Linked DNA regions of Pedobacter sp. W3I1. The protein of the gene in region 2 interacts with the protein of the main gene of each other region in a pairwise test. Links are inferred from orthologs where the notes say so. Each region holds a gene or a part of one and is shown on either strand. Other genes may lie near its edges.

Region 1 (4,157 bases), 3.8 Mb from region 2 along the record:
GTATAAAATTAAATCTAGAGGAGAAATTTCAGCTAAATACTTATAGTGCTGATAAATTCCTTCCTGAGTCGGTTTGTTGTAATAAGGACTAACTGATAAAATTGCGCTATAACCAGCAGTATCGAGAGATTTAATATCTTCAGCAACTGCTAATGTGTTATTGCCACCTATGCCGGCAACTAAAGGTAATCTGTTGTTGTTAATTTCAGCAGTATAGGCCCACACCTTCTTCTTCTCGTCCTTGGTCATTGTAGCGGTTTCGCCGGTTGTACCTAAAGAAACGAGGTAATCTATCCCTCCGTCTACCAAATGATTAATCAGGTTTTTTAAGCCGTTATAATCAACTGATCCATCTGTGTTGAAAGGCGTAACCAATGCTACACCAGTACCCTGAAATTTGTTCATTTTAATTTATAATTATTGAATTTTGAATGAGAGATTGAATGAATGCCTTGTACATTCTATCATTCACTAATTCAATCACTCTCTCATTTTATTTTATCATCTCTAAAAGCTCGGCATCGCTGATGATCGGAACGTTTAGCTTACTTGCTTTTTCGAGTTTGGACGGGCCCATATTGTCGCCTGCAACCAGGTAATTCAATTTGCCCGAAATACCGCTCAGCATCTTTCCTCCATTGGCCTCAATCATATCTTTTAGCTCATCGCGACTAAAGTTTTCAAAAACGCCCGAAATTACGAATGTTTTTCCAATAAGTCTATCACTATCAAGCGTAATTATCTTTTCTTCAATTTCAAACTGTAATCCTGCAGATTTTAATAATTCTATCTGTTTTAAATGCTCAGATTTTCCAAAATACTCAACAATACTTTCTGCAATGCGCTGCCCAATTTCATCAATTGCGATTAATTCCTCTACCGTAGCTTTACAAAGGTTGTCGATATTCTTCATCCCGGCAGCAGTTTTTTTCGCAACGGTTTCGCCAACGTAGCGGATACCCAGTCCGAAAAGTACTTTCTCAAAAGGCATCTCTTTCGATTTTTCAATCCCGGCAAGCATGTTTTCTATCGAACGCTCTCCGAAACGGTCTAAGGTTTTTAACTGATCAGATTTTTCGTATAGCGTATATAAATCGCTGATGTGCCTTACCAGGCCATGTTTGTAAAAGGTTTCGATGGTTTCATCACCAAGCCCGTCAATATTCATGGCCTTGCGTGAAATAAAATGCTGGATTTTTCCAACAATCTGTGGCGGGCAGCCTTCATCATTAAGGCAGTAGTGTACCGCTTCACCTTCTTTTCTGATCAATTCAGTTCCACACTCCGGGCAATGATGAAGATAGTGCACTTTGATGGATCCCGGTAAGCGTTTCTCGAGATTTACCTTGATGATTTTGGGGATAATCTCACCACCTTTTTCAACATAAACAGTATCGCCTTCATGTAAATCTAAACGATCTATCTCGTTTGCGTTGTGTAGGGTAGCGCGTTTAACGGTGGTTCCAGCCAATAAAACAGGTTTCAAATTTGCAACTGGCGTAACTGCTCCGGTTCTGCCTACCTGATAGGTTACTTTTTCTAAAACAGTTTCAACTTCGGCAGCTTTGTATTTGTATGATATGGCCCAACGTGGAGATTTGGAAGTGAAACCCAATTCTTGTTGTTGCGCAAAACTATTTACCTTAATTACAATGCCATCAATATCGTAACTTAATTTAAAACGTTCGTTTTCCCAGTGATGGATAAAATCAAGCACCGCATCAATGTTCGTCACCAGTTTATTGTGTTCGCAAACATGAAAGCCCCAGTCTTTTACTGCATTTAAACTTTCCCAATGGGTTTTGAATTCATTTCTATCCGTGTATAAGAAATAAATAAAACCATCTAAAGGCCGTTTTGCTACTTCCTTGCTGTCTTGCATTTTTATGGTGCCCGATGCAAAGTTACGGGGATTTGCGTAAGGGATTTCACCCAATTCTTCACGGGCAGCATTTAAGCGTAAAAAAGCAGCCTTGTGCATAAAAATCTCCCCACGGATTTCGAAATGTTCAGGTGCAACAGTCGATTTAATTTGGTGTGGGATGGTATGAATAGTTTTTACATTATTGGTCACATCATCACCCTTGGTGCCATCACCACGGGTAACCGCACGTAAAAGTTTGCCATTTTCGTAAGTAAGACTGATAGACAGGCCATCAAATTTTAACTCACATACATATTGGAAATTATCGCCAATTGCTTTACGGATGCGTTCATCAAAATCGCGGAGATCTTGTTCATTATAGGTATTCCCCAACGATAACATGGGGTATTTATGTTTTACCGTAATAAAATTTTTGGTGATATCGCCACCAACACGCTGTGTAGGCGAATTCGGATCGGCAAAATCAGGATTTGCTTTTTCGAGCTCGGCAAGGCGCTTTAATTTTTTATCAAACTCATAATCGCCAATGGTAGGCATAGCCAACACATAATAGTTATAATTGTGCTGGTTTAATTCGGCCACCAGGGCATCCATTTCTTCTTTTATTGCAGTTAGCGACATGCACAAATATAAAAAAAGGATGAAAGGGTTTTATAGTGTGGAAAACAAAAAACTGCTCTGTTTAATCTTTTTTATGACATTGCGAGAAATCGTCATTGCGAGAAGGCTTTTTCAGCCGACGAAGCAATCTCCTACCATGGGTTATAACGATAGTTGTAAGATTGCTCCGTCGTTCCTCCGCGCAATGACGGCTTTTTTAGATCTCTCCATTTCACTGCGTTTCAGGAGATGACGATTTCTCTTACAAGTCTATTTTCCCTTCAATTTCCCTAAAAATATCCATATAGTCTTTTTCTAAAGCAGTTTTAAAGAGTGCTAACTGAAACGTAAGCGCCTGAAGTTGTTTTTCACTTAACGTTTCAGGCCATAAACGCATACAGATCCTGTTTAGGGCATAACTGATATTTTCGAGTTTTTGGTAACTCAGCAGGTATTTACTGCTAATGAATTGCGCTAAAAATTCAAAAAATACTTCAGGATCTTTTAGTCTGCAGTGTTCCAGAAAATCGCTTAACGATTCTTTTTTTACCGCTTCGAGTTTATCGTAAAAATGGCCCACCTGAACCAGATTGTGCTCTACCAATAAATGATCCAATAAAAGTTCTAAGCCAATATGTGCAAGGAATGACGGGCGAACCGCAGTATTTTCTACAACAGGTTTAATGAGCTGCTTAAGTTCGGTGGTTTTCTCGAGGAAGAAATTAGAGGAATGAAAAAGCAAGTCAACAGCTAAATGTCTTTTCCAGCCCATAAGCAGGTTTTCCTCATCAGGGTTTCCTTTAAATAGAAATTCGTTTTTCTGGGGGTATAAATTTGCCTCTTTTGCAGCATTTTTAACCAGATCGGGCAAAACTGTTCCCATTACCACGTTGGCATCATTATTTGTCCGGTCGAAATAATAATGGGATAAAAAGTTCATCTTGCAAGGTAATGTTTTCTTGCATGTTGTAAAACCCGAATTCGAAATATTGACTGTAAACCTATATTGTTTTGAATGGTAATTATGTATAGCTTTAATTGTTCTAAAATCAATGCATCATGCCTAATGCTAAAACTTACAGAATACTATCGCTTGATGGTGGTGGTTCCTGGGCGCTTATCCAGGTGAAATGTTTACGTAAACTGTTTGCCGAAACTTTTAATAATCCAGATCCCACCGGACACGAGGTTTTAGCCGAATTTGATCTGGTATCGGCCAATAGCGGAGGTAGTTTAGTTGCGGCAGCTATGGCCGAAAACCTGAAACTTTCTGAAATAGAAAAAATATTTGATGATGAAAAACTGCGGAACAGGGTTTTTTCAAGACTGAATTTTTTCGAAAAAAGTTTACTGGCAAGTGTGGCCAGGATATTTAAGATCGGTGCCAAATATGCGACCAAGCGAAAACACATCGCTTTAAAGGAAATTTTGCCCGGTATTGCGCAAATCGATATGATGGATATTCCAGCACACATTGCTGTAAACGGTAAAATTAAAACCCAGTTTCTGATTATCGGTTATGATTATTATCGAAATAGGGCCGAGCTGTTCAGGTCTGATTGCGACAGTATGGCCGCAACTTCGGTTATTGAACGGAAACTTAAAAACTTACGTCCACAGGCAGCAACACCATCTGATTGTATGGTGAGTTTGGTTGATGCCATCCATGCTT
Region 2 (5,758 bases):
TTCTAAAGGCCCTTGAGACCGAAGGTTATACACAGCCTACACCAATACAGGAGCAATCCATTCCAACAATATTAAAAGGCAAAGATTTATTAGGTTGCGCTCAAACCGGTACCGGAAAAACCGCAGCCTTTGCCATCCCGATGTTGCAGTTACTGCACGAGAAACACATCAATACCAAAGCAACCAAAAATATTAAGGCTTTAATTTTAACGCCAACACGTGAGCTGGCCATTCAGATTGAAGAAAGTTTTAAAGCTTACGGCCGTCACTTAAATTTACGTCATTTAGTAATTTTCGGTGGTGTAAATCAACACTCTCAGGTAGAAGCTTTAAGAAAAGGCGTTGATATCTTAGTTGCAACACCTGGCCGTTTATTAGATTTAATGAACCAGGGTTTCATCAATTTAAATACCATCGAATTGTTTGTATTGGATGAGGCCGATCGTATGCTGGATATGGGCTTTATTCACGATGTGAAAAGAGTAGTAGCTAAATTACCGGCTAAACGCCAGACTTTATTTTTCTCGGCAACCATGCCAGATGAAATTCAGAAGTTGGCGAATACGATTTTATCTAGTCCGACAAAAGTAGAGGTTACCCCTATTTCTTCTACTGCCGAAACGATTGTTCAATCGGTTTATTTTGTAGACAAACCTGATAAAAAGAAATTATTGATCCACCTTCTTGAGGATAAAAAGATCGAAACGGCTTTGGTTTTTACCCGTACCAAACATGGTGCAGACCGTATTGTAAAGGATTTAGGTTTCGCTGGAGTTAAAGCTGCGGCTATCCACGGAAATAAATCTCAAAATGCCAGACAAAGGGCATTAACTGATTTTAAGGACAGAAAAATCCGCGTTTTGGTAGCTACTGATATTGCTGCCCGTGGTATTGATATTGACCAGTTATCTCATGTTTTCAACTTCGAATTGCCAAACATTCCTGAATCTTATGTACACAGAATTGGCCGTACCGGCCGTGCTGGTGCTAACGGGATTGCCATTTCTTTCTGCGATGCAGAAGAAAACGAATACTTACTGGACATCCAGAAACTGATTAAAATTACCTTGCCCATTGTTGATGATCATCCTTACCCGCTAAGCTGGGAAAGTATGTTAGCCAAAAACCAGGTTAAACGCAAACCACAGGCCCAATCTAAAGGCGGTGGCGGTGCTAAAAAAGGTGGTGATGGCAATATGAGTGGTAAACCACGTAACGCCAGCAACAACAGAAGATTTGGCGGAAACAAGAAAAGAGGAGAGAGATAAAAAAGGTAGAAGGTTTAAGGCAGGAAGGCTTAAGGTCTGAAAACCCAACCTTCCAATAATTTTCAACAAAATACCCGATTTGCGTTTTGCAAATCGGGTATTTCTATTTTTAAGGCAAGAGAAGGAAAACCCTCTACCTTATACCTTCCGCCTTCTACCTCTCTACACAACCACATTAATAATCTTTCCTTTAACGAAAATGATCTTTTTAGGTGCTTTACCATCTAAGAATTTCTGGAAATGCTCATCGGCCAATAAAATGCTTTCTACTTCAGGTTGAGCTAAAGTTAAACTCAAATTCAGGTTCATTTTCATTTTGCCATTGATTGAAACCGGATAAGCAAACTCATCTTCTACCAGATACTCAGGTTTAAATGTTGGGAAAGCCGTATATGATAAAGTCCCGGCTTCATTACCTAACAACACCCAAAGCTCTTCACAGATATGTGGTGCATAAGGTGAAAGGATAATCACCATATCTTCCAAAATCTGACGGTTTTTACATTTCAGATCGGTTAATTCGTTTACCGCAATCATAAAGCTTGATACAGAAGTATTGAACGAGAAACGCTCGATATCATCCTGTACTTTTTTGATGATTTTATGCAACGATTTCAATTCGGCTTTTGTAGGTACCGCATCGTTTACGTGGAAAATCCAGTCTTCGTTATGGAACAAACGCCAGAATTTACGCAAGAACTTAAATACACCTTCAATACCATTTGTATTCCAGGGTTTACTCTGTTCTAACGGACCTAAGAACATTTCGTACATCCGCAAAGTATCGGCACCATAACGCTCAATCAAATCATCGGGATTAACCACGTTGAATTTTGATTTCGACATTTTTTCTACTTCAACACCGCAGATGTATTTCCCGCCTTCAAGAATGAATTCTGCGTTAGCATATTCTTCTCTCCAGGCTTTAAATTTGGCGATGTCTAAAGTATCGTTTTCAACAATATTCACCTCAACATGTAATGCTGAGGTTTTATATTCTTTTCTTAAACCAGCCGAAACATAGGTATTGGTAGGTTTTCCGTTCTCATCGTTAATACGGTAAACAAAATTACTCCTACCCTGGATCATCCCCTGGTTAATCAGTTTTTTGAAAGGCTCTTCTTCTTTGGTATAACCTAAATCTTTCAAAAATTTATTCCAGAAACGGCTGTACAATAAGTGACCGGTTGCATGCTCAGAACCACCAATGTACAAATCGACGTCTTTCCAATATTCAACCGCTTCTTTTGAAGCAAAATCATTGTTGTTATTGGCATCCATATAACGGTACCAATACCAGCTGCTTCCTGCCCAACCTGGCATGGTACTTAATTCGTAGTGACCACCATCTTTAGGAACCCAATTTTCAGCCCTTGCCAAAGGTGGTTCACCTGTTTCGGTAGGCAAATATTTATCAATCTCAGGAAGCAATAATGGCAATTCTTCTTCATTTACCAAATAAGGCAATCCATCTTTAAAGTAAACCGGAATCGGCTCACCCCAATAACGCTGGCGACCAAAAATCGCATCACGCTGACGGAAGTTTACTTTTGCTTTCCCTACTTTCTCTGCTTCTAACCAGTTATTCAGGAATGGAACAGCTTCCTTATAAGTCATTCCGTTAATAAAACCCGAATTAATATATTTTCCTTCTTTGGTCGGGTCTGCCTGAACATCAATGTCTTTTTGACCATCCAAAATCTGGATAATCGGTAAATTGAAGTGTTTAGCAAATAGCCAATCGCGTTGATCGCCACTTGGAACCCCCATCACTGCGCCTGTTCCGTAACCCGCCAACACATAATCAGCAATCCACAACTGCACGCGTTCGCCGCTTACTGGATTGATAACATATGTTCCCGTAAAAGCGCCAGATACCGTTTTAGTATCGGCCATCCGGTCTAATTCTGATTTCTTTTTGGTTTGAGAGATATAGTTTTCGACATCCTGTTTTTGTTCAGGAGTGGTCAATTCTGCAACCCATTCGTGCTCCGGCGCCAAAACCAGGTAAGAAACACCAAAAATGGTATCTACACGGGTGGTAAAAACTTCTATATATTTTTCAGTTTTCAGTTTTGAGTTTTCAGTTTCTTCAACTGCCAACTGTGCATTGTCAACTGCAAACTTCACTGATGCACCAACACTTTTACCAATCCAGTTGCGTTGCATTTCTTTAATCGGTTCTGGCCAGTCGATGGTGTCTAAACCTTGCAAAAGCCGGTCAGAGTAGGCCGTGATTCTCATGCTCCACTGCATCATTTTCTTTTGTTCCACAGGGAAACCACCGCGCTCAGAGAAACCATCCTTAACTTCATCATTAGCTAAAACGGTTCCTAAAGCAGGGCACCAGTTTACAGTACTCTCGCGGAGATAAGTTAACCGGTATTTTAATAATTCAATCTGTTTCTCCTCATCGGTAAAGGTTGCCCAATCGCTCGGCATAAATTCTTTGGTATCTTCATCACAAACTGCTTTTACATCAGCTGTACCAGAAGCATTGAATTTTTCGATCAAAGTGGTAATATCTTCTGCCCTATCGTTTTCTACGTTGTACCACGAGTTGAACAACTGCATAAAAATCCATTGTGTCCACTTGTAATAAGAAGGCTCACTGGTACGCACTTCTCTGCTCCAATCGAAAGAAAAACCAATCTGATCTAACTGCCTGCGGTAGGTGGCAATATTTGCCTCGGTGGTAATGGCAGGATGCTGTCCGGTTTGTATGGCGTATTGCTCTGCAGGTAATCCGAACGAATCGTATCCCATGGGGTGCAATACGTTAAAGCCTTTAAGGCGTTTATATCTCGAAAAAATATCTGATGCAATGTAACCCAGTGGGTGACCAACGTGCAAGCCTGCTCCTGATGGATAAGGAAACATATCTAACACATAATATTTTGGTTTTTCAGAATTGCTTTCGGCTTTAAATGTTTGATGATCTGCCCAGAATTTCTGCCACTTTTGTTCTATTTCTTTGAATTGGTAATCCATTGCCAGTTTTAAATTTTTAAAGGTGCGAAAATACGGAAATTAAGGGGCTTAAAAAAGCAGTTCAGGATAATATTTTGCCAACAGAAATGCAGAATTAGAAGAGGTTAAAGATAAAACCTTGGTGCCTTTGTGTAGTCAGATGTTACCATCTGACTATCGATTACTTAAATAATGGAATATCTGGAATATGTGTTTTTAGTGTCAGTTGGTAACAACTGACACCACAACTAGCCATCCGCATCACCCCAAAAAAAATGCGCCATTGATTTTAAAAACCAATGGCGCAGCACATAATCGGGGGATTAAGATCTTATCTTGATAAAGAATATACTTTAGTAACGTTTGTTTTATCAATTTTAGCAGTAAACTCTAATTTGTTTGCTGTAATGCTGTTTATTTTACAATAATTCAATCCATCATTAATATCCATACTGAACTGATCGGAGTAAATAATCACATAAGTTCCGATTGTTCTGTTACCAGATAAACTCAATTCTACCTGATCGTCATTATTTGATTTGTAATCAACATAATCACTTGTTGTACCATAGGTAACCGTTCCATTAATCTTTTTCGGATCTTTTAATGTTTCTTCAGCAGTATAGCCGGAAGTTACAATTTTATTTAACGTCCATTTCCCTAACATCTGAGCTTTTAAGGAAGTATCATCTTTCTTGCAAGAAATAATTGTGGAGGCGATAAGTAAGAATAGGCTTAGAATAGTAATCTGTCTTTTCATAGTTAAATTTAGTTTTAAGATATCCATAATTAACGCCGTTTCAACAAATTTCGTACCGCCTTTCGAAAAAAATCAATTTTGTTAAAGAATTTAATCGTCAAACTAAAAGCTAATCGTGTACGTTAGTATTCATTTAGCAATCATTAATTGGTGTTTATCAGGTATAATTTATATTTTCGCAGAAACAAAAATGAAATACATGGAAGAATTCGAAGTAAGTGATGCATCTAAGAAAACCAAAACCGTTTATATTTCGACTATAATCAGTATTGCCTTGGTTTTACTAATGCTGGGGCTACTTGGTTTGGTACTTGTACATGCCAAAAACCTGTCTAACTACGTTAAAGAAAACATCGTTTTAAACATTATTGTTGATGAGGGTGCAAAAGAAGCTGATGTTTTAGCCTTCCAGAAAGAGTTAAATGCAAATGCTGCGGTAAAACAAACCCAATATGTAAATAAAGAGCTTGCCGCAAGAAATTTAACCCAGGATTTAGGTGAGGATTTTGTTAACTTTTTAGGATACAACCCACTAACTTCTACCTTCGATGTGTATTTAAAAGCAGAATATGCGAACAACAAAAGCATCGATGCCTTAAAAGCAAGTATTTCTAAAAACCCTGTAGTTAAAGAAGTGGTTTACCAAAGTTCTTTAATTGATATGGTAAACAAAAATATTAATACCATTGGTTTAATTATTTTAGCCTTTGCAGCATTACTACTGATCATTTCTATCGCCCTGATTAACAATACAATAAGA

Evidence for each region. Proteins that work in one complex are often made in the same cells at the same time.
Region 1: the proteins of leuS (region 2) and ligA interact in binary tests that used the Escherichia coli proteins (3 or more experiments, as listed by UniProt). The link is inferred for Pedobacter sp. W3I1 from one-to-one orthologs.

Annotation. Positions count from the first base shown.
Region 1 is NZ_JAUSXN010000001.1:5,224,758-5,228,914, reverse strand. The notes cover bases 1-2,976. They hold ligA (NAD-dependent DNA ligase LigA), read right to left. Parts: upstream 2,507-2,976; coding sequence 494-2,506; downstream 1-493. Other genes in these bases: QF042_RS21450 (hypothetical protein), read right to left, coding at 2,748-2,976; dapA (4-hydroxy-tetrahydrodipicolinate synthase), read right to left, coding at 1-405. In the rest of the region: more of QF042_RS21450, read right to left, coding at 2,977-3,425; QF042_RS21445 (patatin-like phospholipase family protein), read left to right, coding at 3,545-4,157. UniProt on the Escherichia coli protein: DNA ligase that catalyzes the formation of phosphodiester linkages between 5'-phosphoryl and 3'-hydroxyl groups in double-stranded DNA using NAD as a coenzyme and as the energy source for the reaction.
Region 2 is NZ_JAUSXN010000001.1:1,461,559-1,467,316, reverse strand. What follows is about bases 1,231-4,624. They hold leuS (leucine--tRNA ligase), read right to left. Parts: upstream 4,260-4,624; coding sequence 1,431-4,259; downstream 1,231-1,430. Other genes in these bases: QF042_RS06305 (hypothetical protein), read right to left, coding at 4,570-4,624; QF042_RS06315 (DEAD/DEAH box helicase), read left to right, coding at 1,231-1,268. In the rest of the region: more of QF042_RS06315, read left to right, coding at 1-1,230; more of QF042_RS06305, read right to left, coding at 4,625-4,998; QF042_RS06300 (ABC transporter permease), read left to right, coding at 5,198-5,758.